DNA from 2 places in the Novosphingobium sp. TH158 genome. Region 2 is predicted to be linked to the other one. Evidence: predicted binding sites of a transcription regulator. Region 2 holds the regulator's gene; the other holds the start of a gene.

Region 1 (14,491 bases), 1.3 Mb from region 2:
CTTGGTCGCCAGAACTTATTAGCAGATACGTAGTAGGTTGAATCTTAGCAATTGTATTTAGAGCCCATTTGATAAAAATCTTCATGAACCCGAATACAAATAAAGCAGCCGACATAGCTTGAAGAAGGAGCAGCGCCCCCTGAGAGAAACTCAAGGGATTTGAAAATCGCATAAACGGCACGATAGCCAGGACCGCTGCGAAAATTGGAATGGCCCCATTGAATGCACGAATACTTGTGGGAAGTTTCTTTAAAACGAATGGAACATCGCGACGCGGGAGCGTTGCAACCCACTCGTCCACAGCCCCTTGCAACGCCCTCGATACCGAGTACTCAGAATACTCGATTACGCTGAGAACGTTCTTGCCAGCAACTCCATCATTAAAAAACCCTGCCTGCTCAGGATCAGGATCTGAAAAAAAATCTTGATCCAAAAGCATAAAAACTTTGAATTTTTGTGGAGGCATCATACCTCCCTGCAATTCATTTGCCGGGCAAACTATGAAGTCAAAATCTATTGCAACACTTTTTGTTTGCGCACCCTTATGACTTACATCTGTGGCAATAAATTTTTCCAAGCTCGAAAGCTGCTCAGAAGTATCGTTACGAAACGCGACCGTAAACTCTACTTTTTCAGCCTGAGGACCGTAAGCTACAATTGATTGCTTGAGACGATAAATCAAATCAATTATTTTATCTTTATCAATTGTGAACGCGCCAGAGTGTAACTTTTTTCTTGTCTCAGTTTTTTTACTAAGATGGTAGTATATCGCCTGCCAAGCTGCTGGAGGTATTTTATCGGTTGGAATGACAAGATTTTTGCCGCCCTCACTAGGGTCTATGACTATGTCCGTCATGCAACTACTCCGCAGCCACACCACCAGCAAACATATCCGGCGTGCCCTCGCCCTCGGCGCCGGCCTCAAGCGCGGCGTCCTCGCCGTCGTTGGCCGACTTCGCCTTCTGGCGCTTGTCGAAGCTGGACCAGACGGTCTGCCAGTCGCCGCGGGTGGCGCCCTTCGAATATTCGGTCGCGCGGGTTTCGAAGAAGTTGGCGTGTTCCACGCCGTTGAGCAGCGGGGTGAGCCAGGGGAGCGGGTGATCCTCGATCATGTAGATCGCCGGCAGGCCGAGCTGGCCGAGGCGCCAGTCCGCGATGTAGCGGATATAGCGCTTGATTTCCTTGGCGCTCATGCCCGGCACGGGGCCCTGTTCGAAGGCGAGGTCGATGAAGGCGTCTTCGAGGCGCACCGTCTTCTGGCAGCAGTCGATGATGTCTTCCTTCACCGCCTTGGTCAGGCAGTCGCGTTCCTTGACGAAGGTGTGGAACAGCTTGGTGATGCCTTCGCAGTGCAGCGATTCATCGCGCACCGACCAGCTGACGATCTGGCCCATACCCTTCATCTTGTTGAAGCGCGGGAAGTTCATCAGCATGGCGAAGCTGGCGAAGAGCTGCAGCCCTTCGGTGAAGCCGCCGAACATGGCGAGGGTGCGGGCGATATCCTCGTCGGTATCGACGCCGAAGGTGTGCAGGTAATCGTGCTTGGCCTTCAGTTCCTCGTACTCAAGGAACATGCCGTATTCGCTTTCGGGCATGCCGATGGTGTCAAGCAGGTGCGAGTAGGCGGCGATGTGCACCGTTTCCATGTTGGAAAAGGCGGCGAGCATCATCTTGATCTCGGTCGGCTTGAACACGCGGCCGTACTTTTCGTGGTAGCAATCCTGCACTTCCACGTCGGCCTGGGTGAAGAAGCGGAAGATCTGGGTGAGCAGGTTGCGCTCGTTCTCCGAGATCTTCTGCGCCCAGTCGCGGCAGTCCTCGCCCAGCGGCACTTCTTCCGGCATCCAGTGGATCTGCTGCTGGCGCTTCCAGAATTCATAGGCCCAGGGATATTCGAAGGGCTTGTAGGTCTTGCGGGCTTCAAGCAGCGGCATGGGTCGATTCCTTCTGGAGCGAGCGTTCAATATAGGGATTGCCGGCGGCGGCGCGAAGGGCGGCGCGCGGCGCGGTTGGGGATATTCGGGAACCGCCGCGGCCTGCGGCGTGTTCAGGGAAAAGCGGGCCGGTTTTCGCGCCCGATCCAAACCGAGGAGACTCCCCATGGGTGGCCAGGGCGGCGAATACGAACCGCGGGACAGCCGCAACGTGACCGGCACCAGCGCCAACCCGACCGGCGACCGCTGGTCGAAGGCGGCGCGCGACGGGCGCCCCCCCGATGCCGCGGGAGATACCGGGGACGAGGAGAACGAGATCACCTTCGATCCCGACCCGGTGCTTGAACAGCAGGTGACCGGCGGGGAGAGCGCCTTCCTCTACAATGCCGACACCGGCTTTGCCGACGAGATCGCCGAGCACATGCAGGTAGTCGGCTCCGACGGGGAGCATGTCGGCACGGTCGACGGCGTGGAGGGCGAGCGGATCAAGCTGACCCGCGCCGAATCCGGCACCGATACCGATGGCGGCCACCGCTTCCTGCCGATCGAGCTGGTGGCGGCGGTGGAGGGCGACATGGTGCGCCTGTCCACCTCGGCCGCGCAGGCACGCCAGCGCGTGACGGCGGGCTGAAGGCCGGGAAAGGCGCGGGCGCAGGCTCACACCGTGCGCCCCTTGCCCAGCGGCTTTGCAGGCATCAGCACGATGGCCGCGCGGGCGGGCTTGCCACTGTCGTTGCGCCAGCAGTGGACGATGCCGCGATCGACCAGCACGTCGCCAGCGCGCAGCGTGACCTCGCCCGTCTCGGTCATGAAGACGATCTCGCCCGAAAGCATGGCCAGGCAATCGACCGTGTCGGTGGAGTGCCAGTATTCGCCCATGTCGGCCGGGTATTCCATGACCATGAACGAGGCGCCGCCGCCGTGCATCAGGTCGAACGAGAAGGCCGGCACCGGGCCTGCCGGCGCGGAATTGTCTGCCGGCAGGGCTTCGCTCGCCCAGATGATCGCCGCGCCGCCGGCGGTGTGGACGATCGCCTCGTCCACCAGCACGGCAGAGCGCCCGTCGCTGTCCAGCCCGGTGATGATGCGGCGGCCCATCGGATCAGTCCCAGAACCAGCCGGGCTTCATCGACCTGCTCTTCCGGTTGCGCCACATCTGGATGTAGAGCCACAGGCCCGAGAAGGCGAAGAACACCATGGCGAACCCCGAAAGCGTGGCGATCACCACGCCGAGCGGGCCGAAGCTTTCGCCCGAATGCAGGTGGTGCAGCGTGCCGACGATCGAGCCGCCCTTGCGCTTGGGCTGGCAGGTTAGCGTTTCGGGGCAGACGAAGCCCGGCGGGGTCGCTGCGGCCAGGGCCCTGGCGCGCTCCGCCTTTTCCGCCGCCTCGTTCTCGAACCCGCCGCGCTGGACGAGCGGAACAACCTGGCTGAGCGTGCCCGTGACGGCGATCCACAGCAGGAACACGCCGAAGAACACGGACAGCCAGCGGTGCCATTTACGCATGAAATCTAACTCCTTGCTTGTTGCGAACGATTCGCAACAAGCCGAAGGTTGCCGGCGGCGCAAGGCCTGCCGTGTCGCAAAGTGTAACCGGGGAAGCGGCCTGGCCCATCACTGGCAGGCCAGGCATTCCTCGTAATCGGTCTGCTTGGCTTCCATCTGGTACTGGGCCGGAGCGGCGGTATTGTCCGCCTCCACCCCGCCAGCGAAGCCCGCACGCTGCACCGACTTGGAGCGCAGGTAATAGAGCGACTTGATGCCCTTTTCCCAAGCCTGGTAGTGCAGCATCATCAGGTCCCACTTGTCGACATCGGCCGGGATATAGAGGTTCAGCGACTGGGCCTGGTCGATGTAGGGGGTGCGGTCTGCCGCGAATTCGAGCAGCCAGCGCTGGTCGATCTCGAAGGAGGTCTTGTAAACGTCCTTCTCCTGCTGCGACAGGAAGTCGAGATGCTGGACCGAACCGCCGTGTTCGAGGATCGAGTTCCAGACATTGGTCGAATCCTTCGACTTCGACTGGAGCAGCTTTTCCAGGTAGGGGTTCTTCACCACGAACGAGCCCGACAGGGTCTTGTGCGTGTAGATGTTCGCCGGGATCGGCTCGATGCAGGCCGAGGTGCCGCCGCAGATGATCGAGATCGACGCGGTCGGCGCGATGGCCATCTTGCAGGAAAAGCGCTGCATCACGCCCATGTCCGCCGCATCCGGGCAAGCACCGCGTTCCTGCGCGAGGAGGAGCGAAGCCTCGTCCGCCTTTGCCGCGATGTGCTTGAACATCTTGAGGTTGAGCGCCTTGGCCATCGCGCTTTCGAAGGCGATGCCTTTCTTCTGCAGGTAGGAGTGATAGCCCATCACCCCCATGCCGACCGAGCGTTCGCGCGCGGCGGAATACTTGGCGCGGGCCATCTCGTCCGGGGCACGGTCGATATAGTCCTGCAGCACGTTGTCGAGGAAGCGCAGCACGTCCTCGATGAAGCGTTCGTCGCCCTGCCACTCTTCCCAGGTTTCCAGGTTGAGCGAGGACAGGCAGCACACCGCCGTGCGATCGTTGCCCAGATGGTCGCGGCCCGTGGGCAGGGTGATTTCCGAACAGAGGTTCGAGGTGGAGACCTTCAGCCCGAGATCGCGGTGATGCTTGGGCATCATGCGGTTCACGGTATCGGAGAAGACGATATAGGGCTCACCCGTGGCGAGGCGGTTTTCAACCAGCTTCTGGAACAGGCTGCGGGCATCGACCGTGCCGCGCACCGAACCGTCCTTGGGGCTGCGCAGGTTGAATTCGCGCCCGTCGCGAACGGCTTCCATGAATTCGTCGGTCACCAGCACGCCGTGGTGCAGGTTGAGCGCCTTGCGGTTGAAATCGCCCGAAGGCTTGCGGATTTCGAGGAACTCCTCGATCTCGGGGTGCGAGACATCGAGGTAGCAGGCCGCCGAGCCGCGGCGCAGCGAGCCCTGCGAAATCGCCAGCGTAAGGCTGTCCATCACGCGGACGAAGGGGATGATGCCGCTGGTCTTGCCGTTGAGGCCGACCGGTTCGCCGATGCCGCGGACATTGCCCCAGTAGGTGCCGATGCCGCCGCCCTTGCTGGCCAGCCAGACGTTCTCGTTCCAGGTGTTGACGATGCCTTCGAGGCTGTCATCGACCGAGTTGAGATAGCACGAGATCGGCAGGCCGCGCCCGGTGCCGCCGTTCGACAGCACCGGCGTTGCCGGCATGAACCACAGCTTCGATACGTAATCGTAGATGCGCTGGGCGTGATCCTGATCGTCCGAATAGGCATCGGCAACGCGCGCGAAGAGATCCTGGTACTTTTCGCCCGGCAGCAGGTAGCGATCGTCCAGCGTGTCCTTGCCGAAGTCGGTCAGCAGGGCATCGCGGCTGTCATCGGTGACGATGGTGAAGCGGCGCGGCTGGACGGACTTGGAATCCTCCTTCGCCTTCTTCGCCGCCTGCGAAACGGCCTTCACCGCGCCGGCCATCGCCTCGGCACCGAGCTTGTCGATCTCGACCGCTTCAACCAGGGCTTCGCTGCCCCTATCGCTCTTGTCCGCCATGGGTACGGCCGGGTGTGAACCCGCCTCCTTTGCTTCGGATGGCGCGCTTGCCAGGTCGGTCACTTCAACATCACCGTCCGACACGGACCCATCTCCGTTCCTGAAATCCACCTTGCCTGCCCCCGTTCCAATCGCTGGCTGCCACGGCAGCCGAAAATTTCGCCGGCGACCGAATCGGAAGGCTTGATCCCTTCCTACCAGTCGCGCTCACCATTGAGGAGAACAAAAAGGGAAAGTTTTTCCCCTGACTTGTCCCCCGATCCGTCAACTTCAGGCCACTGCCAGACCGAATCCGCCCCCTTTCGCCGGAATCGGCGGCCTTGGGCTGAAACTAGGTCTAGTGGGTCCCCCTGCGTACCGGACCACTATCGATAGTGCCTCAACCAGTTTCAGGTTCAAGAGGGTAAATCCGGAACTAACCAGCGGGCTGTGGATGGAGACGGGCGGCGCAAACTTTCTGCATTGCAGCGACGCGCGGGAAATCCTCGGCTGGCGAGGCGCGCAAGAGTCAAAGTGCGCGGGGAATATTTTTTTCTCCACATCGACGAAGCGAGTCCTGCTTGCGCCGGATTGAATCGGCACTTGTCCGCGCCTTGCCCGCAACCGGCCCGCGAATGCGCATTGCCGGACCGGTCGAAGCGGGTTAGCCCTTGCCTCAGGGAACCATGGGGGGTCGCCCCCGCAAGGGAGAATCGGGCCATGATCAATGCCATTTCCTACATCATTTCCGGCCTCGTCGTCGGCGTGCTGGCCAAGCTGTTCTACATCGGCAATACCGACATCGGCTTCTTCAAGACCACGCTGATCGGCATCCTGGGATCGCTGCTGGCCGGCTTCGTCACCAGCCGCGGGCAGCAGAGCTTCAGCCGCGGCGGCTGGATCGCCTCGATCATCGGATCGATGGTGCTGATCTTCGCCGGCAAGCACCTGGGCGTGCTGTAACCGGCGGCCCATGGCAGCGGCCGGGGCTTCCGGTTGAATTGCATGGACAATTCCTGACAGGAAATTTCACCTCTGCCCCCATGCGCGGGCGTGGACAGCGCCCCGCGAATGGGGAAGGGTAGCCTTCGAATCACCTCGTACCCTGGGGGACTACTGATGCGCGCCCGCTGGATCCTTTCGCTGATTGCCATCGCAACCCTGCCCTTTGCAGCGCACAGCGATACTGCGCCGCAGGTCGTCCTGGCGACGATGGGCACCGGCGGCGGTGCCGGCGGCGCGGTGGAGCGCTTTACCCTGCGCTTTTCCGAACCGATGGTGCCGCTGGGCGATCCGCGGGCCAGGCCGGCGGCGACCAGCGACTGCCCGGTGCCCGCCACCGGCCGCTGGGTGGACCAGCAGACCTTCGTGCTCGATTTCGAACGTCCCCTGCCGGGCGGGCTTTCCTGCAAGGTTCAGCTGCGCGACCGGCTGACCACCCTGCGCGGGCTTTCGGTGGGCGGGCCGGGCTCCTACCCCATCGACACCGGCGGCCCCTCGGTTCGCGCCGTGCTCGCCCCCGGCAGCGACGGCGATATCGACGAGGACCAGGTGTTCCTCGTCGCCACCAATGTCTGGGCCGATCCCGCATCGGTCGCCGCCCGCGCAAGCTGCGCGGTGGACGGCATCGGCGAGGCGGGCGCGGTAGACGTGCTCCCGGCCGACACGGCGGGCAAGGTGCTTGACGGGCTGGGCGAGGATAACTGGACCCGGCGCAATTTCCTTGAGGAAGCCGGCCTGCCCACCCGCCTGCCTGCCGATGCCCGGCTGCGCGTGCAGGCCTTGTCCAACGTGACCGCACTGAAGTGCCGCCGCCCGCTGCCGCCCGAACGCGACATGGCGCTGGTCTGGCCCAAGACAATCAGCGGCAAGGGCGGCAAGCTGGCGGGGACCGACCAGCGCTTCGACTACACCGTGCGCAAGGCCTTTGCCGCCAGCTTCGATTGCGGGCGCATCAATGCGGCCGCCGGGTGCAACCCGATCACCCCGGCCTGGGTCCGCTTCACCGCCCCGATCGACCGGGCAAAGGCGCTGGCAGTGCGGCTGCGGATGGCGGACGGCACCGAATTCTCCCCCCGGATCGATCCCGACAGCCGCGGCGATGCCCAGCTTTCCGACCTTCAGTTCACCGGCCCCTTCCCCGCCGGCAGCGTCGCGCAGGTGATCCTGCCGGCCGACATCATCGACCTTTCCGGGCGCCGCCTGTCCAATGCGGCGCGCTTCCCCCTGGCGGTGCGCTTCGATGCCATGCCGCCGCTGGTGAAGTTCGCCGCCGAGTTCGGCATTGTCGAGGCGAGCGAAGGGCTGCTGCCGGCAACCGTGCGCGCGGTGGAGCCGGACCTCATCGGCAAGGCCACGGCCATCGACGGGCGCTCGGCACGGATCGCCGACGATGATCGCGTCATCGCCCAGTGGCTGCGCCGCCTGAAGGACGCGACGCGGCGCAATTACGAATATATCGACCAGAAGGACGGATCGACCAGGGCCATCAACCGCACCGGCGAAAAGCCCCTGCTGCGCCCGGCGGAAGGCGCGGCGATCAGGCTGCCGCTGCCCGGCAAGGGCAAGGACTTCGAGGTGATCGGCGTGCCGGTGAAGCAGCGCGGCTTCCACGTGGTCGAATTCGCCAGCCCGGCGCTGGGCCGCGCGCTGCTGGGCCGCAACGTGCCGCGCTATGTCCCGGCGGCGGCGCTGGTCACCGACATGGCGGTGCATTTCAAGTGGGGCCGCGAAAGCTCGCTCGTCTGGGTCACCAGCCTGTCGGGCGGCAAGCCGGTGGCCGGGGCTGCGGTGCGGGTAAGCGATTCGTGCACCGGCGCCCAGATCGCCACCGGCACGACCGGCCGCGACGGCACCCTGCTGGTGCGCGGCAACCTGCCCGAGCCCGATACCGGCGGTGGCTGCGAGGAAGACCAGAGCCATCCGCTGATGGTTTCCGCCCGCGCGGCCGGTGACATGAGCTTCACCCTCACCACCTGGAACGACGGCATTTCGCCTTACGATTTCGACCTCTCCTTCGGCGCGAGCGCCAATAGCGAGATCATCCACACCATCATGGACCGCGCGCTGGTGCGCGTGGGCGAAACGGTCAACTTCAAGCACGTGCTGCGCAAGCCGATTGGCCCCGGCTTTGCCTTTGCCAAGGGCTTTTCGGGCAAGTTCGTGCTGCGCCACAACGGCTCGGAGACCGAATTCTCCCAGCCGGTCACCATCGATGCCATGGGCTCGGGCGAGAACAGCTGGGCCGTGCCGCAGGGCGCGCCGCTCGGCACCTATTCGCTGCGTTTCGAGGTGGAGGGTCGCACGATCTATTCCATGCAGGACGTGCGGGTGGACGAATACCGCCTGCCGACCATGCGTGCCTCGGTCACCGGCCCGGACCAGCCGCTCGTCCAGCCGCGCGCCGTGCCGCTTTCGCTGTTCGTCGGCTACCTATCCGGCGGCGGTGCGGGCCAGCTGCCCGTTACCCTGCGCACCGAGTTCGAGGCGACAAGCCGCAGCCCCAGGGGTTGGGAAGCCTATGACTTCGGCGGGGCCGAGGTGAAGGAAGGCGTTCGCCCGATGTCGATCGAGGGCGAGGGCGAGGTTACCGATCCCCTTCCCTATTCGCAGACCCTTCCCGCCACGCTTGGCGCCGATGGCACGGCGAAGACGGCGGTGGACGTCAGCGCACCGATCAACCAGCCGGTCGCACTATCGGTGGAGATGGACTACCCGGACGCCAACGGCGAAACGCTGACGGCGGGCCGGCGGATCGTGCTGTACCCCAGCGCCGTCCAGCTTGGCATGAAGACCGATGGCTGGATGATGCGATCGAGCGACCTCAGGCTCAATTTCATCGCGCTTGACCTTTCGGACAGGCCGCTCACGGGCCAGATGGTCAAGGTGGAGCTGTTCTCGAAGCAGACCATCACCGCGCGGCGGCGGCTGATCGGCGGCTTCTATGCCTATGACAACCAGCAGAAGGTGGAGCGGCTTTCCGCCGGATGCACCGGATCGACCAATGCCCAGGGACGCGCCGACTGCGTGATCGATGCCGGGGTTTCCGGCGAAGTTACCGTGGTGGCCACTACCACCGACCGCGACGGCCGCGTGGCCCGCTCGGTCCGCTCGGTCTGGCTGGCGGGCGAGGATGACTGGTGGTTCGGCGGCGACAATGGCGATCGCATGGACGTGATCCCCGAAAAGACCGCCTATGCCGCCGGCGAAACCGCGCGCCTGCAGGTTCGCATGCCCTATCGCGAGGCGACCGCGCTGGTCACTGTGGAGCGCGAGGGCGTGCTTTCCAGCTATGTTACCGAACTGTCCGGCAAGGACCCGGTGATCGAGGTGAAGATGCCGGGCTCCTACGCGCCCAATGTCTACGTCTCGGTCATGGCCGTGCGCGGGCGGGTTACGGGGGCGCGGCCCTGGCTGGCGGAAATGGCGCAGAAGCTGGGCATCCCCTATACCGCCGGTGGCGTATTGCCCACCGCGACGGTGGACCTTGCCAAGCCGAGCTACCGCATCGGCATGACCCAGCTGAAAGTCGGCTGGGAAGCCCACAAGCTGGCGGTCGAGGTCAAGGCCGAGAAGGAAGCCTACGCCGTGCGCGAAACGGCGCGGGTGAAGGTTGCGGTGCGCGATCCCTCCGGCAAGGGCGCGCCAAGCGCCGACCTGGCCTTCGTGGCGGTTGACGAAGCGCTGCTGCAACTGATGCCCAACGATTCCTGGAAGCTGCTCGATGCCATGATGGGCGAACGCAGCCTTGAGGTGGCGACATCGACCGCGCAGATGCAGGTCGTGGGCAAGCGGCATTATGGCAAGAAGGCCGTGGCAGCGGGCGGCGGCGGCGGCGATGCCTCAGGCGTCAACCGCGAGAACTTCCAGCCGGTATTGCTGTGGAAGGGCAGGGTCGCGCTGGATTCGCGGGGCGAGGCGGTGGTCGAAGTGCCGCTGTCCGATGCGCTCACCCGCTTCCGGCTGGTTGCCATCGCCACCGATGGCGCGCAGCTGTTCGGCACCGGCGAAACGGCGATCCGCACCCGGCAGGACTTGGCAGTCTATCCCGGCCTGCCGCCACTGGTCCGCACCGGCGATCGCTTCGACGCGGTGTTCACCCTGCGCAACGGCTCTGACAAGCCGATGACCGTGACCGCAAGACCGCGGGTCGAAGGCGGCATCTCTGCCGACGATGCCCGCACCGTGACCATTCCGGCAGGCGGCGCCAGCCGGGTGCAGTGGACCGTCGCCGCCCCGGCAGAACCCGGCTCGCTCAAGTGGACGGTCGAGGCGAGGAGCAAGGACGGCAAGTTCCGCGATACCGTGGTCGCCATGCAGGAGGTTGCGCCTGCCGTGCCCGTCGAGGTCTGGGCCGCCGGCCTCTACCGCGTGGGCGAGGGCGAACCACCGGCGATCATGGTGCCGCAGGGGGCCTTGCCGGGCGGCTTTGTCGATGTGGCGCTGAGCGACAGCCTCGCCCCGCCACTGGGCGGTGTTCGCGACTACATGCTGCTCTATCCGTGGACCTGCTTCGAGCAGCGGCTCAGCCGCATCGTCGCCACCGGCGATGCCGCCGCCTGGGAAAGCCTCGCCTCGGCCATGCCCAGCTATCTCGATGGCGATGGCCTGCTGCGCTATTTCCCGTCGGCGGAAATGCGCGGGTCGACCGAGCTGACCGCCTATGTGCTGGCCATCACCGCCGCTGCGGACCTCAAGATCCCCGAGGCGACCCGCGCCCGCATGGTCGCGGCCCTGAAGGGCGTGATCGAAGGCCGGGTCAGCCGCGACCGGCCCTTTGCCGCCGACGAACGGCTGGTGAAGATCGCCGCGCTATCTGCCCTTGCCCGCGCCGGGGCAGCCGAACCGGGGCTTGTCGCCCGCATCGACATGGTTCCGGCGCAGATGCCCACCGGCACCCTGGCTGACTGGATCGCGGCGCTGGACCGCCTGCCGAAGGCACCGAAGGCGGCGATGCTCAAGGCCGCGGCCGAGGGCGAACTGCGAAAGCGGCTGGTCTATGAAGGCACGCGGCTCGACCTGTCCGACAGCGCCCGCGCGCCCTGGTGGATGATGGTCAGCGCCGACGAGATGGCGATCAAGGTGCTCGATGCCACGCTGGGCAAGCCCGGCTGGCAGGCCGAAGCGCCGCGCCTGATGGTGGGCCTGGCCAGCCGCCAGCAGAAGGGCCACTGGGACACGACGCTTGCCAATGCCTGGGGTTCGGTGGTGGTCCGCCGCTTTGCCGCGCTTTACCCGGCAACGGCGATTGCCGGCACGACCCGGCTGGCGCTGGGCGGCAAGACGCTGGAGGCGAAGTGGCCGCGCGCCGCCGATCCGCAGCCGCTGCGCCTGCCGCTCGTTACCGGCCCGCTGGCCATGACGCAAAGCGGCGGCGCGGGGCCCTGGGCCAGCGTCACCGTGCGCGCCGCCGTGCCGCTGAAGGAACCGCTGATGGCCGGCTATCGCCTTGCCCGAGAAGTGACCGTGGTTTCGGCGCGCGAGAAGGGCAGGCTGAGCGCGGGCGACGTGGTGCGCGTGAAGCTGTCCATCACGGCAACGGCAGACCGGAACTGGGTGGTTCTGGCCGATCCCCTGCCCCCGGGTGCCACCGTCATGTCGGGCCTTGGCGGGCAATCGGCTCTGGCGCGCAAGGATGAAGGCCGGGCCAGCGAAGGCGCTTATCCTGCCTATGTCGAAAACCAGAAGGACAGCTGGCGCGCCTATTTCGACTGGCTGCCACGCGGCACGACCACGGTGGAATATACCGTACGGCTGAACGGTTCGGGCCAGTTCACCCTGCCCCCGGCGCGGGTTGAGGCGATGTATGCCCCGTCCATCCGGGCGCAGCTGCCGGTGGGAGCGATGACGGTGTGGGGAAGCTGAAGAGCCTTGCCTCCGCGCTGATCGGCTGGGTTGCGCGCATCGAGGATGCGCTGTGGCCGTATGTCCGGCGTGCCGGTGGCTGGTTGCGGGGAACGGCCTGGCCATGGTTGCGGCGCACGGGCTGGAAGCGCGTGCTGCTTTCGCTGCCGCTGGGCTTCCTCGCATGGCTCTATGTGGCCACCACGCCGCCGCCCGTGCCCACCTTCGCCGATCTCAGGGACCAGTGGCGGCCCAGCGAGGCCTGGCTTTACGACCGCAATGGCGACCTGCTCGACGAAGTGCGCGTGGACTTTGCCATGCGGCGGTTGGGGTGGATGAAGCTGGATGCCATGGGCGAGCCGCTGCGCCGCGCGGTGATCCGGGCGGAGGACCGCCGCTTTGCCAGCCACGGCGGGGTGGACTGGCTGGCGCTGGGATCGTCGCTGCGCACGCGGATCGAGGGCGGCCGGGCGCGCGGTGCCTCAACCATAACCATGCAGCTGGCTGCCTTCCTCTCGCCCGATCTCGGCCGGCCGGGCCGGCGCGGCTGGATCGACAAGCTGCGCCAGATGCGCGCCGCCTGGGCCATCGAGGGCCTGTGGTCGAAGCCCGATATCCTCGAAGCCTATCTCAACCTCGCGCCGTTCCGGGGCGAGACGCAGGGCGTGGCCGCCGGCGCGCTGACGCTGTTCGGCAAGGCACCGGACCGGCTGGACCCGCGCGAGGCCGCGGTGATGGCGGCGCTGCTGCCCGATCCGGCGGCTCCCGCACCGCGCGTTGCCCGCCGCGCCTGCCGCGTGCTGGGCGAGGCCGATTGCGCCACGATCGAGGCGCTCGCCTCGAACCTCAGCGCCCCCGGCCGCCTCAAGGCGCTTGACCCGGACCGCGCCCCGCATCTCGCCGGCAAGCTGCTGATCGAGCCGGGCATGAAAGTGCGCACCACCATCGACCCCAAGGTGCAGGAGGCTGCCGTTCAGGCGCTGCGCCAGCAGTTGCAGGGCCTTGGCCCCACGCGCGTGCGCGATGGCGCGGTGATCGTGGTGGACAATGCCAGCGGCGAGGTGCTGGCCTATGTCGGCGGCGTCGGCCTCGGCTCGACCGCCGCGTCGGTGGACGGGGCGGACGCACCGCGACAGGCGGGATCGACGCTCAAGCCGTTCCTTTATGCCCAGCTGATCGAGCGCAAGTGGCTCACTGCCGCCTCGATCCTCGATGACAGCCCGGTCCAGCTCGATACGGCATCAGGGCTCTATGTGCCGCGCAATTACGACAACGCCTTTCTCGGGCCGGTATCGGTGCGCCGGGCGCTGGCCAATTCGCTGAACGTGCCCGCCGTGCGCGCGCTGCTGCTGGATGGCGTGCAGGACTTTCGCGACCGGCTGTGGGATTTGGGCTACAACGGGCTTGAAGGCGACGGCGCCTATTACGGCTTCAGCCTGGCGCTGGGATCGGCGGAAGTGACGCTGATGGAACAGGCCAATGCCTATCGCACCCTGGCCAACCAGGGGCGCTGGTCGCCGCTGCGCCTGCGGACGGACGAGGCGGGCGCAGAGCCGCGCCAGCTGCTCGATCCGGCATCGGCGTGGATCGTGGCCGATATCCTGTCCGACCCCTCGGCCCGCGCCGGCACCTTCGGCGTCGATTCCGCGCTGCGCCTGCCGTTCTGGGCTGCCGCCAAGACCGGTACCTCAAAGGCCATGCGCGACAACTGGTGCGTCGGCTTTTCCGATCGCTTCACCGTGGCGGTCTGGGTGGGCAACCTTGAAGGAGACGCCATGCGCTCGGTCTCCGGCACCAGCGGCGCGGCCCCGGTATGGCGCGACGTGATGCTGGCGCTTCATGCCGGAAAACCCGGAGCGGCCCCGCCCCGGCCAAAGGGGGTGGAGGCCATGCGGGTCAGCTTTGCCACGGGCAACGAGCCGCCGCGCAGCGAATGGTTCGTTTCCGGCACCGGGCAAGCGACCCTTGCCGAGGCCCCCGCCTTCGCCCGCCGCCCGCGCATTGCCAACCCGGTTTCCGGATCGGTCTATGCCTATGATCCGGACATCCCGGCCGCACGCCAGTCGCTTGGTGTCAGCATCACCGGGTCGGCCGTCGGCTATAGCCTCTCGCTCGACGGACGCACCCTGAGCGGCGTGCCCGACGGAATGCAGCTTCCGCTGCTGCCGGGCAGCCA
Region 2 (14,491 bases):
GGCCCCGCCGGAGACGACCCGCATCCTGCAGGCCGCCTTCTTCATGGAGGGCGAAAACCAGCCCCAGCTGGCAGAGATCGAGCCCGGCAAGTCGTTCATCGTGTTCGACGTGTCCGGCATCCAGCCTGCCGCCCCTGCTCCGATTGCCGATGTCCGCGCACAGGTTGTGGCAGACCTTATGCTGCATAAGGGTTCGCAGGGAGCCAAGGCTGCCGCCGAACAGGTGCTCAACTCCGTCCGCAAGGGCAGCGAGATGCAGGCCGCCGTGGCCGCTCTGGGCAAGGCCCTGCCGCCGGTTGACCAGGTCTCGATGGGCCGGATGCAGTTGCAGGCCATGGGCCGCCAGCTGCCGCCGCCCGTGGCCCTGATGTTCGCCATGGCGCGCGGGTCGGTGAAGATCCTGCCGGCACCGAAGAACCGCGGCTTCTATGTCGTCTCGGTGAAGGCGATCACGCCGGGCACCATTGACCCGCGGGATCCGGAACTGGCGCGTGCACGCCAGGATTTCGGCGGCCTTGCCGGTCGTGAATATGCCGAGCAGATGCGCACTGCGATCCGCAAGGACGTGGGCGTGAAGAAGGTGCCGTCGGTGATCGAAGCAGTGAAGCGCCAGCTTCTCGGCGGCAACTGAAGCATCAGCCGGCAATGACGGGAAAACCGGAAAACTGGGACCGGGCGCTTGCCCAGCTCGAAGCGGGCAGGCCGGCGCTGATCTGGCGCAAGCTGGTTGCCGACACCGAGACACCGGTGGGCGCGGCGCTCAAGCTGTTCGAGGCTGAACGCGGCGATTACCTGCTGGAATCGGTCCAGGGCGGCGAAGTTCGCGGTCGCTACAGCCTGCTCGGCATCGACCCCGACATGGTGTTCCGGGCCACGGGCCACCAGGCTGAAATCAACCGCAGCTGGCGGACGGATCGCGGCGCATTCAGCCCGCTCCCCGGCGATGCCCTTGGCGAGCTTCGCGCGCTGGTCAACGCTTGCCGGATCGACGTTCCCGATGAACTGCCCAAGGCGCTGGCCGTACTGGTCGGCTATTTCGGCTATGAAACCATCGGGCTGGTCGAAACCCTGCCCCGCGCGCCGCAGTCCGGCCTCCAGCTACCGGACATGCTGTTCGTGCGCCCCACCATCGTGCTGGTATTCGACCGGCTGACCGATGACCTGTGGTGCATCGCGCCGGTGTGGAGCGAAGGTGCCTCCCCCGCCCGCCAGCTTGAAGATGCCGCCACGCGGATTGACGAGGCGCTTCGCCGCCTTGCCGAGCCCGGCGGTCCGCCAATGCCCTTCCCTGCGCTCCCGGAACCACAGCTGACGCCGGTACTGCCCGAAGGCCGCTATCGCGACATGGTGCTGAAGGCGAAGGACTACATCACGGCGGGAGACATCTTCCAGGTCGTGCTGGCCCAGCGTTTCACCACGCCGTTCAGCCTGCCGCCGATCGCGCTTTACCGCGCGCTGCGGCGGGTGAACCCATCGCCGTTCCTCTATTTTCTCGACCTGCCCGGATTTGCCGCGGTCGGCTCCAGCCCGGAAATCCTCGTCCGCGTCCGCGATGGCGACGTAACCATCCGCCCGATCGCCGGCACCCGTCCGCGCGGTGCGACACCGGACGAAGACCGCGCCAACGAGGAAAGCCTGCTGGCCGATCCCAAGGAACGCGCCGAGCACCTGATGCTGCTCGACCTTGGCCGCAATGACGTGGGTCGTGTGGCCGAGGCAGGCACGGTCCGGGTCACCGAAAGCTACACCATCGAACGCTACAGCCACGTCATGCACATTGTCAGCAATGTCGTCGGACGTCTCGATACGGCAAACCACGATGCGGTCGATGCGCTCTTCGCGGGCTTCCCTGCGGGCACGGTCTCAGGCGCGCCCAAGGTGCGGGCCTGCGAGATCATCGCCGAACTGGAGCCTGAGACGCGCGGGGCCTATGCCGGCGGCGTCGGCTATTTCGCACCCGACGGATCCGTGGACAGCTGCATCGTGCTGCGCACCGGCATCGTCAAGGACGGAACCCTGCACGTACAGGCCGGCGCGGGGATCGTTGCGGATAGCGACCCGGCCTACGAACAGCGCGAATGCGAGGCCAAGGCCGGGGCCCTGTTCGCCGCCGCCCGCGAGGCGGTACGCGTGGCATCGGAGCCCGGCTTCGGCCAGTGACGCCCGGGTGGAACGGCACGAGTTCACCCTGCAACTGACCCCGCAGGACTGCGCGGAGGGCGCAGCTTTGCTTGCCGGGCGGCACCCGCTGCGCCGGATCGGCCCGCTGGTCATCGTCGCCATCTCGCTTGCCGTCGGCGCGCTTGTCGCCATTGCGACAGCCCGGCTGGGGCATCAAGCTGACGTGCGCCGCGCATTCGGGCTTGGTTCTGCCCTGTGCGCCCTCTTCCTTGGCGTGCAGTACCTGATGCTGTTGCGGATCGCCGTGCAGACGACTCGCCGTTCGATCGAGGCTGGCGGCTGGTGCGAGCGCGCGGTGAGCGGGCGGATCGACGACGAGGGCTTGGCTTTCGGCGATGGATCCAGCGCTCTTGCGTGGAGTGCTGTTCGTCGCTGCATCGAAGGCACCGATCACTTTGCCATCACTTCAGCCAGCCTTCCCCCGATCATCCTGCCAAAGCGCGCAATCGGCCCGGATGCTGGACAGTTCCTGAGGGCGGCGACAGTCCGCGCTTGATCGCGCGGGCAAATGCGACGAAAGGCGGCCATCATGATCCTCGTTATCGACAATTATGACAGCTTCACCTGGAACCTTGTCCATTACCTGATGGAGATGGGCGCAGAGGTTGAGGTCGTGCGCAATGATGCGATCTCGGCAGGCCAGGCGATCAGCTCTGGCGCGCAGGGTTTCCTGATCTCGCCCGGGCCCTGCACCCCGAACGAGGCTGGCATCAGCCTGGAACTGGTAGGCGCGGCGGCGGAAGCGAAATTGCCCTTGCTGGGCGTGTGCCTCGGCCACCAGTCCATCGGCCAGTTCTTTGGCGGCAAGGTGGTGCGCGGCGGGCTGATGCACGGCAAGACCTCGCCCGTCACGCACGATGGCACCGGCCTGTTCGCAGGCCTCCCCTCGCCGTTCACCGCCACCCGGTATCATTCGCTGATCGTGACCGACATCCCGGAGTGCCTGGTGGTCAACGCCCGCAGCGACGATGGCCACGTGATGGGCTTTCGCCATCGCGAACTGCCGATCCATGGCGTTCAGTTCCATCCCGAATCCATCGCCACTGAACATGGACACGCCATGCTGGCAAACTTCCTGAAGATCTGCGGCATCGACGCCAAGGTGCCGGCGTGAGTCTGGCCTTCAGCGAAGCGGAGACGCTGTTCGGGCAGATGCTCGACGGCGAAATCCCCGATGAAGAGATCGCCCGCATCCTCATCGATATGACCGAGCGCGGCGAAACGGCAGAGGAAATCGCCGGTGCCGCCAGCGCCATGCGCGCGCGGATGATCCCGGTCGCCGCACCGGACAATGCCATCGATGTCTGCGGCACCGGCGGCGACGGTCAGCACACGCTCAACGTCTCCACAGCCGTTGCCATCGTGATCGCAGCCTGCGGGGTGCCGGTGGCCAAGCATGGCAACCGCGCCGCCTCCAGCAAGGCCGGCGCCGCAGATACGCTTGAGGCACTGGGCCTCAACCTTGCCCGCGCCGCAGAGACGGCAGAGGCAACGCTGGGCGAGATCGGCATCTGCTTCCTGTTCGCCGGGGCCCACCACCCTGCCATGGGCCGGATCATGCCCATCCGCCGCGCCATCGGCCGTCGGACAATCTTCAATCTGCTCGGCCCCCTGGCCAACCCGGCACGGGTCAAACGCCAGCTCGTCGGCATTGCCCGGCCAGCCTATGTCCCGATCTATGCCGAGGCGATTGCCCGGCTGGGAACCGACCAGACCTTTGTCGTCTGCGGCGATGAAGGACTTGACGAGCTGAGCCTTGCCGGCGGCAACGAACTGGCCATCGTTACGGGCGAAAACCTCTCGATGCGCCGCGTCTCGCCCGGTGATGCCGGTCTTGGCGAGGCACCGATCGAAGCCATCCGTGGCGGAGACCCTGCCTTCAACGCAGCCGCGCTCAACGGGCTGCTGTTGGGCGAGACTGGCCCATACCGCGATGCCGTGCTGTTCAATTCTGCCGCTGCGCTGCTGGTGGCCGGCGAAGTCTCGGACTGGCGCGAAGGCGCACAGGAAGCCGCTGAAGCCATCGACAAGGGGCTGGCCAAGGGCCTGCTCGACTGCTGGATCGACGCAACGAAATGACCGACAAGCTCACCGAAATCTGCGACACCACGCGTGCCGAAGTTGCCCGCCGCAAGGCGGTCCGCACGGTGGCCGATCTTGATGCCATGGCGGGCGGGCAGACCGCTCCGCGCGGTTTTGAATCAGCCCTGCGCAAGGCGGCCGCCAGCCACTTTGCCCTGATCGCAGAGATCAAGAAGGCCAGCCCGTCAAAAGGCCTGATCCGGGCGGATTTCGATCCCCCTGCCCACGCCCGCGCCTATCAGGCTGGTGGCGCAGCCTGCCTTTCGGTGCTGACCGATGCCCCCTATTTCCAGGGCCACGAAGATTACCTGGTTGCAGCGCGCGCAGCCTGCGACCTGCCGGTTATCCGCAAGGACTTCATGGTCGATCCCTGGCAGTGTGCCGAAGCACGGGCCATTGGCGCCGATGCCATCCTCATCATCGTTGCCGCCCTGTCCGATGCCCAGATGGCGGAAATTGAATCCGCCGCGGTGGAACGCGGCATGGACGTGCTGGTAGAAGTGCACAACGAGGCGGAGATGGAGCGCGCCGCGCGGCTCAAGTCGCGCCTTATCGGCGTCAACAACCGCGACCTGAAGCGCTTCGTCACCGACCTTGGCACCACCGAGCGGCTTGCCCCGCTGGCACCGGAAGGCTCGCTGCTGGTGGGCGAAAGCGGCATCAACAGCCATGCGGATATCGAGCGCCTTGCCCGCGCGGGCGTACGCACCTTCCTCGTCGGCGAAAGCCTGATGCGGCAGGCCGATGTCGAAGCGGCGACCCGCTGCCTGCTCAACGGCTGAATTTGACCCCGGTCAAATAATTACAACAACACTGTGGCAACTTGTCTCCTGCAGCCTGCGCTGATTCGCGCCGGACTTGCGGGAGAGCGCAATGAACGAACAGACCAAGGTCTATACCAGTCCCGAGGAAAAGGTTGCCTGGCTTGGCACCGATCCCATCCCGGCGAAGGCCTATTACGATCCCGAGTGGTTCGAACTGGAACGCCAGGCGATATTCATGCGGACCTGGATCGAGGTCGGCCATGTCTGCGAACTGCCCGAACCGGGGACGTGGATCCGTCGCGAACTCGAATTCGCCAACGCCTCGATCCTCATCGTGCGGGGCAAGGATGGCCAGATCCGCGCCTTCTACAACGCCTGCACGCATCGCGGCACCCAGCTCGTCGAGGAGGAAAGCGGCAAGGGCGCGAACTTCCTGTGCCCCTATCACTTCTGGAACTTCGGCGATGACGGCCGCCTGATCGCGGCCCCGGATTTCGAACGCTTCGCGCTTGAAAAGAAGGACTGCAAGATTCCGAAGGTTTCGGTCGATACACACGCCGGCCTGATCTTCATCAATCTCGATCCCAATCCGCGCCAGACCCTGCTTGAGCATCTGGGTGCCTACGCAGAGGGCATGGAAAAGCTGCCGGTCGCTCGCGCGACGCATTTTGCCGAGTACAGCTACGAGATCGATGCAAACTGGAAGATCACCTACGACAACTTCCAGGAAAACTATCACCTGCGCCATGTCCACGGGCTGACCGGCATTGCCACGGTCCACCCGGACAACCTCTATGGCTATCCCACCGACTACACCTTCGACGGCAACAACCGCACTCAGGAAATCTGGAGCAACCCGACGCCGAAGATCACTCCGATGCAGGGTTACAACTTCGGCCTCGCGGCGAAGTTCGGGATGGAGGAAGGCGTCATCGGCGGACCGCACGATCGCACCTACTTCGCCATCTTCCCCAGCTTCTTCATCATCGGCACGCCCATCCAGCACTTCAGCCACAAGGTCTATCCGATCTCTGCAACCAAAAGCCGGGGCGTGTTCCGCGTCTATTGGGTCGGTGCGGATGACAGCGCGAGCAAGCGCTATGCCCGCGAATATTCGCTGGCATCGATCCACGACATCCATATCGAGGACGTCAACATCATCCGCCGCGCACAGAAAGGCCTGCTTTCCGGCGCCATCAAGAACATCCATTTCATGACGATGGAGGGCCTCTGCCGCCACCTCTACCAGTGCGTGGCAAAGGAAATCGAGGCGTGGCAGGCAGAACAGGCCGCCAAGGGAGAACCGGCATGAGCAACCAGCAACTTCCCGATGGCTTCGAGGTTCTCGAACCCTTTGTCGATTTCTGGGCCGTTCACGGCACTGCCAACCGCGATGCCCGGCGCACTGAAAGCACCGACGCCCAGCGCAAGGCCTTCTACCAGATCGCCAAGGACCACGTTCCCCGCGCGCTGGAATATCTTGACCAAACCCCGCTCGGCGAGCTCGATGCGAAGCAGACCAATCTCATGAACCTGCTGCTGGCCTTTGCCCATGTGGTTAACGCCGTCGAACTGCTCGACAAGGGCGAGGCCAAGCACGCCCAGTTCCGCGCGGCGATGCCGTTCATCCGGTCTACCGCAGACCTGCCTGCCTGAAAGCTTGTCCAGCCTGCCCCGCTTCTGGCAAGAGGCGGGGCATGACGGAACTGACCCATCTCGACGAACAAGGCCGCGCCCGCATGGTGGACATCGGCGGCAAGGCGGAAACCCGGCGCGTGGCGGTCGCCACGGGGCGCATCCGCATGTCCCGATCGGCTCTGGCGGCCATCCGTGATGGCGAAGTTCCCAAGGGCGATGTCATTGCCACGGCCCGGATTGCGGGGATCATGGCGGCCAAGAAGACGGCGGAGCTTATCCCGCTGTGCCATCCGCTCGCGCTCGATTCCGTTACGGTGGACTTCACGTTCGAAGACAATGCCCTGCGTGCAACGGCCAGCGCATCGCTCAGCGGTCGCACCGGGGTCGAGATGGAGGCAATGACCGCCTGCTCGATCGCCCTGCTGACGATTTACGACATGGCCAAGGCCATCGACAAGGCGATGGTCGTCGAAGAAGTCCGGTTGCTGTCCAAGTCCGGCGGCAAGTCCGGCGACTGGAAGGCTCCGGAGTGAGCGCCATGCTGCCCCTGGAAGAGGCACAGTCACGCCTGCTGGCACTGGCACCAAGGCTGAGGACCGAGAACGTCGATGTCGCCTCTGCTCTGGGGCGTTATCTGCTTGAACCTTTGAAGGCGCGCCGCACCCAGCCCGCTGCCCATGTTTCGGCGATGGACGGCTATGCCGTGACCGGACCGGATCTTGCCGGCCCCTGGACCGTGATCGGAGAAAGTGCCGCCGGACATCCCTTTGCCGGCAGCATCGAACCGGGACAGGCCGTACGGATATCAACTGGCGCGCTCATGCCGGCCGGGGCCGATGCGGTGATCCTGCAGGAAGACATCGTCCGTGCCGGCGAGCGGATTGAACTGACAGGAACCCCGCCGTCTCCGCCGGGCAAGCATATCCGCCGTTGCGGATCGGACTTCGCACTGGATCACGAGCTTCTGCCGGCCGGCGCCCGTATCGGCCCTGCCCAGCTCGCGCTGGCCATCGCTGCGGGGCACAAGCACTTGCCGGTCCGCCGGGTTCCTCATGTTGTCATCATCGACAGCGGCGATGAACTGGCCGAGGATCCCGAACTCTGTCCCGCACACCAGGTACCCGCCAGCAATGGCGCCATGATTGCCGCGCTGCTCGCGGCGAACCCCTGCACCGTCAGCCGCATCGGACCCGTTCGCGACGACCTTGAAGCCCTCGCCAGGGCTTTCCACGATGCACGCGATGCCGACGTGGTCGTGACCACGGGCGGAGCCTCGGTGGGCGATCACGACCTGATCCGCCCGGCAATCGAACAGGCCGGCGGAACCCTCGACTTCTGGAAGGTGGCGATCAAGCCCGGCAAGCCGCTTCTGGTCGCAACGCGAGGAGCGCAGGTGATCCTGGGCCTTCCCGGCAACCCGGTATCGAGCCACGTCACGGCATTCCTGTTCCTGCTTCCACTGTTGCGCGCCAGCCTGGGGGCAGGCCAGCCCCTGCCGTGCCCCATCCCGCTGCCGCTGGCCTCGGCAATGCAGCCAGGCGGCGACCGGCGAGAGTTCCTGCGGGGCAGGCTCTCGGACGGAGGCGTAGAGGTTCTGACCCAGCAGGACAGCGGCGCCCTTGCAGCGATGGCGGCGGCGCAGGTGCTCATCGACCGGCCGGCGGGATCGCCCGCGCGCCATGCGGGCGAGAAGGTCGACGTCCATTTCCTCGGAAACGGGGGCATTGCTTGAGCCGCGCTTGACTTGTCCCGAATCGTTGCTTAATTGTTCCTCATTCGTTCACTGAACGGCGCAAGAACATTTGCCGTTCGGGTTGAGGAGTGACGGCCGATGCTGACGCGCAAGCAGCACGAATTGATCCGCTTCATCCAGGCCAAGCTGGAGGAAACGGGAATTTCCCCCTCGTTTGAGGAAATGAAGGAAGCGCTTGATCTCAAGTCGAAGTCCGGCGTCCATCGCCTGATTTCCGCACTTGAGGAACGCGGGTTCATCCGCCGCCTGCCCAACCGGGCCCGCGCACTGGAAGTGCTACGGCAACCTGAAGATGCCTCGCCGCGGGCAACCAAGCCCGCACCGGCGAACACCAACACGGTCACCCCGCCCCTGCGCGCGCCTGCCGCGCGTCCGGAACCGGCGAACGACGTGATCGAAATTCCGCTGCACGGCCGGATCGCTGCCGGCGTGCCGATCGAAGCATTGGAAGGCCAGTCAAGCTTGCCGGTTCCTGCCGCCTTGCTCGGGCCAGGTGAACACTTTGCCCTCGAAGTATCCGGTGATTCGATGGTCGAAGCCGGCATCCTCGATGGCGATTTCGCGCTGATCCGCAAGACCAACACCGCGCGCGACGGCGAAATCGTCGTTGCGCTCGTTCGGGGCGAGGAGGCTACGCTCAAGTACCTCCACCGCGAACAGGGCGGTGTCCGGCTCGATCCGGCAAATGCGGCCTACGATCCGCAGCACTACGGCCCCGGCGAGGTAGAGGTTCAGGGTAAGCTGGCCGGCCTTTTGCGGCGCTATCACTGAGCTTTCGAAGCGGTTGCAGATGGATTTGGGGCTGGCGCTTTGCCGGCCCCTTTTTCCGTGTCCGGCGAACGCGGCGGACGGACGGCGGGCGCCCACCAGCCATGTTCCCCCTGCCCCTCGGCCACGCTGCGGACGCGGCCAGAGCCAAGGTCTATCGTTAGCCCCCCGGTCTGGTCGAGAAGCGACCGGTCGGCCTTGAGCACGCGGGGCTTGCATGCCCGGGGCAGCCACCGGTCGGCAATGACGATATCGCTCAGTTCGCAGGCAGCCAGCAGATCGCGCATGGACACCCACTCCGTTCCCCGAGCCATAAGCAGGTGCCAGGTCCGGCCACCCCGTTCCAGTTCAAGTGCACAGAATTCCGAGCTGCAGCGTGCCTGCGGCACCTCGTCGATCCGTCGCACCCGGCCATTCATGCCGGCCAGTTCGGTCAGGTTGTCGCGGGCGTAGTCACTTCTCGCGTCGCGCAGCACGACCAGTTCGTCACCTGCCAGGCGGGTAATGCCAACATGGCGACCGTCGCCGGAAACGAGCAGGTCGGGCGGGGAAAGCATGGCAAGAGCCCCCACCCCGAACGCGATGGGCAGCAGTCCGGCAAAGCGCACCCGTCCTCGCCACAGGGCCAGCCACAATCCTCCGGCGACAAATAGCGCAAAACCACCCGCGCCCATCGCAGGAAGGTGCGTGACCGCGCCCGGCCGGGCCGCAACCCAGTGCGCAAGCGCCAGCATCAGTTCGAGCGACTTGCCCGCCAGCCACCAGAACGGCCCGCCCGCTCCCACCGCATCGAAAAGCAGTGCCAGCGCGATCAGCGGCATCGAAACGAAGGTCGTCAAGGGAATGGCGATCACGTTGGCAGCCGCGCCGTAAACCCCGGCGCGGTGAAAATGAAAAAGCCCGATCGGCATCAGGGCGAATTCGATGACCACGCCCGTCAGCAGCAACATGGCCAATCGCCGCATGCCGTGCTGCCACCACGGCTCCTCACGCGGTGCAAGAAAGGCATGGACCGGTGCCGCGCCATGCAAAGCAACGATAGCGATCACCGCGGCAAAACTCATCTGGAAGCTGGGCCCGACCACCGCTTCCGGCCAGAACAGCATGACGATGAACGCTGCCACGGCAACCATTCGCAAGCTCAAAGGCTCGCGCCCGATGGCCAGGGCCGCGAGAACCAGCAGCGCGCCCAGGCAGGACCGGATGGTGGGCACCTCCGCGCCCGTCAGCAGGGTATAGCCAATGCCGACCAGCGCGGCGCTGGCGGCGGCCAGCAGCGGTAACCGAAAACGCAGCACCAGCCAGGGCCACAATCCGAACAGCCGCATGGCGAGGAACCAGGTCGCGGCGATCACCGCGCTGACGTGCAGCCCGCTGATCGACAGCAAGTGCGTGAGGCCCGAATCGCGCATCGCGTCCTCGTCCGCCTTGGCGATTCCTCCGCGGTCGCCGCTGGCGAAGGCCGCAGCGATGCCGCCGGCCGATCCGGGCACCGCCTCCCTGACGTGCGAGGAGATCGCCCGCTGCAAACGGCGAATGGCGGAATCCCCGGCTCCATCGGACTTCACGACTTCAACGCGGCTCAACGCCGATCCGGTCGCCGCCAGGCCCTCGAACCACGCCGTCCGCGCAAAATCGTAGCTTCCGGGAAGCATGGGCGCGGCAGGCGGAACCAGTCGCGCCTTCAGCCGCACCTGCGCGCCCTCGACCGCCCCCGGCGCATCCTTGTCGAGTGCCACGTTGACCCGCACCCTGACAGGCCGACCCGTTGCCTCCTCTCTCATCGCCAGAACAAGCCGGACCCTGCCTTCCGCCGGCTGTTCCTCTCGGCCGACAACAGTGGCTGATATCTGGCCAACGAAGGGTTCCGGCAAGGCCTTCATCCCGACCAGCGAGGACTTCGCCCAGACCAATCCGCAGCCCGCTGCGGCCACCAGCGCCAGCGAAGCTATGGCCTGCCGGAGGTAGGGATAGCGGCCATCCTCGCGCATTGCGGAAAGTGCCGAGACGGCAAGCGCTACCAGTGCTGCCATCAGCGCAAGCCATTGCCAGCGGTTGGCCAGAATGAACCAGACGCCGATCCCGGCAGCGAAGGCAACCGCAAGCCAGGGCGCACGCTCGAAACCGGCCCCGGCAAGAAACCTTTCACAGCCTGCAAGTCCGCTGGACAAGCGCTGTGCAACGCGCCAAAGGAAATGTTGCAGTGCAGCGCGGCGCGCCCTAACCGAGGGCGGCGAATCGTCTGCGATTGCCGGGTTGTCGGCAGGCTGCATCATGGAACGCATTGGACAGGAAGGCGATGGTAATGGCAAGCGCGAGCGGCAAGGGCGAAGAAGCGACCGGCGGTCGCGGTGTCGTCACCCGTTTTGCTCCGTCGCCAACGGGTTACCTGCATATTGGCGGTGCCCGCACTGCACTGTTCAACTGGCTGTTTGCGCGCCATCACGGCGGCAAATACCTTGTCCGAATTGAGGACACCGACCGCGCCCGTTCCACCGAGCCGGCAATCGAGGCGATCTTCGATGGCCTGGGCTGGCTCGACCTGCTTGGCGATGAGGAACCGGTGTTCCAGTTCGCCCGGTCTGACCGCCATGCCGAAGTAGCCGCCCAACTGCTTGAGGCCGGCCATGCCTATCGCTGCTACCTGACGGCAGAAGAACTGGCAGCGCGCCGCGAGAAGGCGCAAGCAGAACGCCGCCCCTTCGGCATCGAAAGCGAATGGCGCGATGCCGATCCCGCTTCGTGGCCGGTCGATGTGCCCTATGTCGTGCGCATCAAGGCACCTCGCGAAGGCGAGACGGTGATCGAGGACAAGGTTCAGGGCACCGTTACCGTCGCCAATGCAGAGATCGACGACTTCGTGATCCTGCGCTCCGACGGCACGCCGACCTATATGCTCGCCGTCGTGGTCGACGATCACGACATGGGCGTTACCCACGTGATCCGCGGTGACGATCATCTCAACAATGCTTTCCGCCAGCTGTGCATCATCCGCGGCATGGGCTGGCCCGAACCGGTCTATGCCCATGTCCCGCTGATCCACGGGTCCGATGGCGCCAAGCTCTCCAAGCGCCACGGCGCCTTGGGCGTGGACGCCTATCGCGACGACATGGGCGTGCTGCCCGAGGCCTTGTTCAACTACCTGCTTCGCCTGGGCTGGGGCCATGGCGATGACGAGTTCATCAGCCGCGACCAGGCCGTCGAATGGTTCGATATCGGCCATGTCGGCAAGAGCCCTTCGCGCTTCGACATCGCAAAGCTGATGAACCTCAACGGTCATTACCTGCGCGAGGCCGATGACACCCGCCTGGCAGGCCTCGTCGCCGCGCGGATGAGCGGCGCGGTTGACCTCGACCTGCTGGCCCGCGCCATGCCGGTGCTGAAGGTTCGCGCGAAGGACCTCAACGAACTCGCCGGCGCTGCCGCATTCCTCTTCGCCCAGCGACCGCTGACGATCGAGGACAAGGCTGCAGCGCTGCTGACCGACGATGCCCGCGCCCTGCTGTCGCGGATCGCCTCGGCGCTGCGCGAGGCTGCAGACTGGACAACCGAATCTCTGGAAGTAAGGGTCAAGGCCCTGGCCGAAGAGTGGGGACTTGGCCTGGGCAAGCTGGCGCAGCCGCTGCGCGCCGCCTTGACCGGGCAGACGACATCCCCGGGAATTTTTGACGTTCTGGTACTTCTGGGACGGGAGGAAAGCCTTGCGCGGATCGACGCGCAGGCATGTCCGGCCGAACCGGTTTGATTTAAGGAGACATGAAGGTGGGCAACGCAAAGCTGAACGCAGGCGGCCAGGAAAACGAATATCCTGTCCTGAGCGGCTCGATCGGTCCGGACGTGATCGACATCCGCAAGCTCTATGGCCAGACGGGCATGTTCACGTATGACCCGGGCTTCACTTCCACCGCTTCGTGCGAAAGCGGCCTGACCTACATCGATGGCGAAGAAGGCGTGCTGCTGCACCGCGGCTATCCGATCGGCCAGCTGGCCGAACACTCCAGCTTCATGGAAGTCAGCTACCTGCTGCTCAACGGCGAACTGCCGAGCAGGCAGGAGCTTGACCAGTTCACCTACACCATCAGCCGCCACACCATGGTGCATGAGCAGCTTTCCACGTTCTATCGCGGTTTCCGCCGCGATGCGCACCCGATGGCCATCATGTGCGGCGTGGTCGGCGCGCTGTCGGCGTTCTACCATGACAGCACCGACATCGCCGATCCGGTGCAGCGCAAGATCGCCAGCCACCGCCTGATCGCCAAGATGCCGACGATCGCGGCCATGGCCTACAAGTACTCGGTCGGCCAGCCGTTCCTCTACCCGGACAACAAGCTGAGCTATACCGGCAACTTCCTGCGCATGACCTTCGGCGTGCCCGCCGAAGAATACGAGGTGATCCCGGCCGTCGAAAAGGCGATGGACCGCATCTTCATCCTTCATGCCGACCATGAGCAGAATGCCTCGACCTCGACCGTGCGCCTGGCCGGTTCGTCGGGTGCGAACCCCTTTGCCTGCATCGCGGCCGGTATCGCCTGCCTGTGGGGCCCGGCGCATGGTGGCGCGAACGAAGCCGCGCTCAACATGCTCAAGGAAATCGGCACCCCCGACAAGATCCCGCATTACATCGAGCGCGCCAAGGACAAGAACGATCCGTTCCGCCTGATGGGCTTCGGCCACCGCGTCTACAAGAACTACGACCCGCGCGCGACCGTCATGCAGAAGACCGTGCGCGAAGTGTTCGACGCGCTGAAGGTCAACGATCCGCTGTTCGAAACCGCCCTGCGGCTTGAAGAAATCGCGCTCAGCGATCCCTACTTCATCGAAAAGAAGCTGTTCCCGAACGTGGATTTCTACTCGGGCATCATCCTTTCGGCGATCGGCTTCCCGACCACGATGTTCACCGTGCTCTTCGCCCTTGCCCGCACCGTGGGCTGGGTGGCGCAGTGGAACGAAATGATCTCTGACCCCGGCCAGAAGATCGGTCGCCCGCGCCAGCTCTACACCGGCCCGGCAGAGCGCGACTACATCAGCATCGACAAGCGCTGATTTTTCCCGTTACCTGTGTTTCGGGGTCCGAGCGGCCCCGGAACACACGGGAGAATTTTCATGCTGCGCTCTGCACTTACCGTCGTCGGCGCGGTGCTCATGGTTCTGGGCATCTTCTTCACCCTGCAGGGCGCAGGCGTGATCATGTGGCCGCCGGAGAGCTTCATGCTCGCTGATCGCGGGTGGGTTTCCAAGGGCCTGATGATTGCTGCGGCTGGTGCCGCCGTCATCCTGATCAGTCGCCGCGTGGGCTCAAAGTCCT

The links. The regulator LexA, encoded in region 2, represses DNA repair genes until DNA is damaged. The targets are predictions, from matches to a motif close to GTTCCNCNCTTGTTCT.
Region 1: C0V78_RS08520 (ribonucleoside-diphosphate reductase subunit alpha) is a predicted target of LexA. The motif match lies at 5,713-5,728, and genes of this name have one in related genera.

The regions. Positions count from the first base shown of each region.
Region 1 covers NZ_PKRT01000001.1:1,716,689-1,731,179, forward strand. Annotated here, with positions in the region: gene C0V78_RS14765 (hypothetical protein) at 1-856, opposite strand, end outside; gene C0V78_RS08500 (ribonucleotide-diphosphate reductase subunit beta) at 861-1,934, opposite strand; gene C0V78_RS15280 (DUF2171 domain-containing protein) at 2,101-2,565, shown strand; gene C0V78_RS08510 (cupin domain-containing protein) at 2,592-3,032, opposite strand; gene C0V78_RS08515 (PepSY domain-containing protein) at 3,037-3,441, opposite strand; gene C0V78_RS08520 (ribonucleoside-diphosphate reductase subunit alpha) at 3,550-5,493, opposite strand; gene C0V78_RS08525 (GlsB/YeaQ/YmgE family stress response membrane protein) at 6,193-6,435, shown strand; gene C0V78_RS08530 (alpha-2-macroglobulin) at 6,592-12,336, shown strand; gene pbpC (penicillin-binding protein 1C) at 12,468-14,491, shown strand, end outside.
Region 2 covers NZ_PKRT01000001.1:403,725-418,215, reverse strand. Annotated here, with positions in the region: gene C0V78_RS02170 (peptidyl-prolyl cis-trans isomerase) at 1-631, shown strand, start outside; gene trpE (anthranilate synthase component I) at 646-2,160, shown strand; gene C0V78_RS02160 (YcxB family protein) at 2,168-2,677, shown strand; gene C0V78_RS02155 (aminodeoxychorismate/anthranilate synthase component II) at 2,711-3,295, shown strand; gene trpD (anthranilate phosphoribosyltransferase) at 3,292-4,260, shown strand; gene trpC (indole-3-glycerol phosphate synthase TrpC) at 4,257-5,045, shown strand; gene C0V78_RS02140 (aromatic ring-hydroxylating dioxygenase subunit alpha) at 5,137-6,339, shown strand; gene C0V78_RS02135 (hypothetical protein) at 6,336-6,683, shown strand; gene moaC (cyclic pyranopterin monophosphate synthase MoaC) at 6,725-7,198, shown strand; gene C0V78_RS02125 (molybdopterin molybdotransferase MoeA) at 7,204-8,397, shown strand; gene lexA (transcriptional repressor LexA) at 8,497-9,189, shown strand; gene C0V78_RS02115 (ComEC/Rec2 family competence protein) at 9,183-11,462, opposite strand; gene gltX (glutamate--tRNA ligase) at 11,492-12,931, shown strand; gene C0V78_RS02105 (citrate synthase) at 12,943-14,229, shown strand; gene C0V78_RS02100 (hypothetical protein) at 14,290-14,491, shown strand, end outside; gene C0V78_RS02095 (sensor histidine kinase KdpD) at 14,482-14,491, opposite strand, start outside.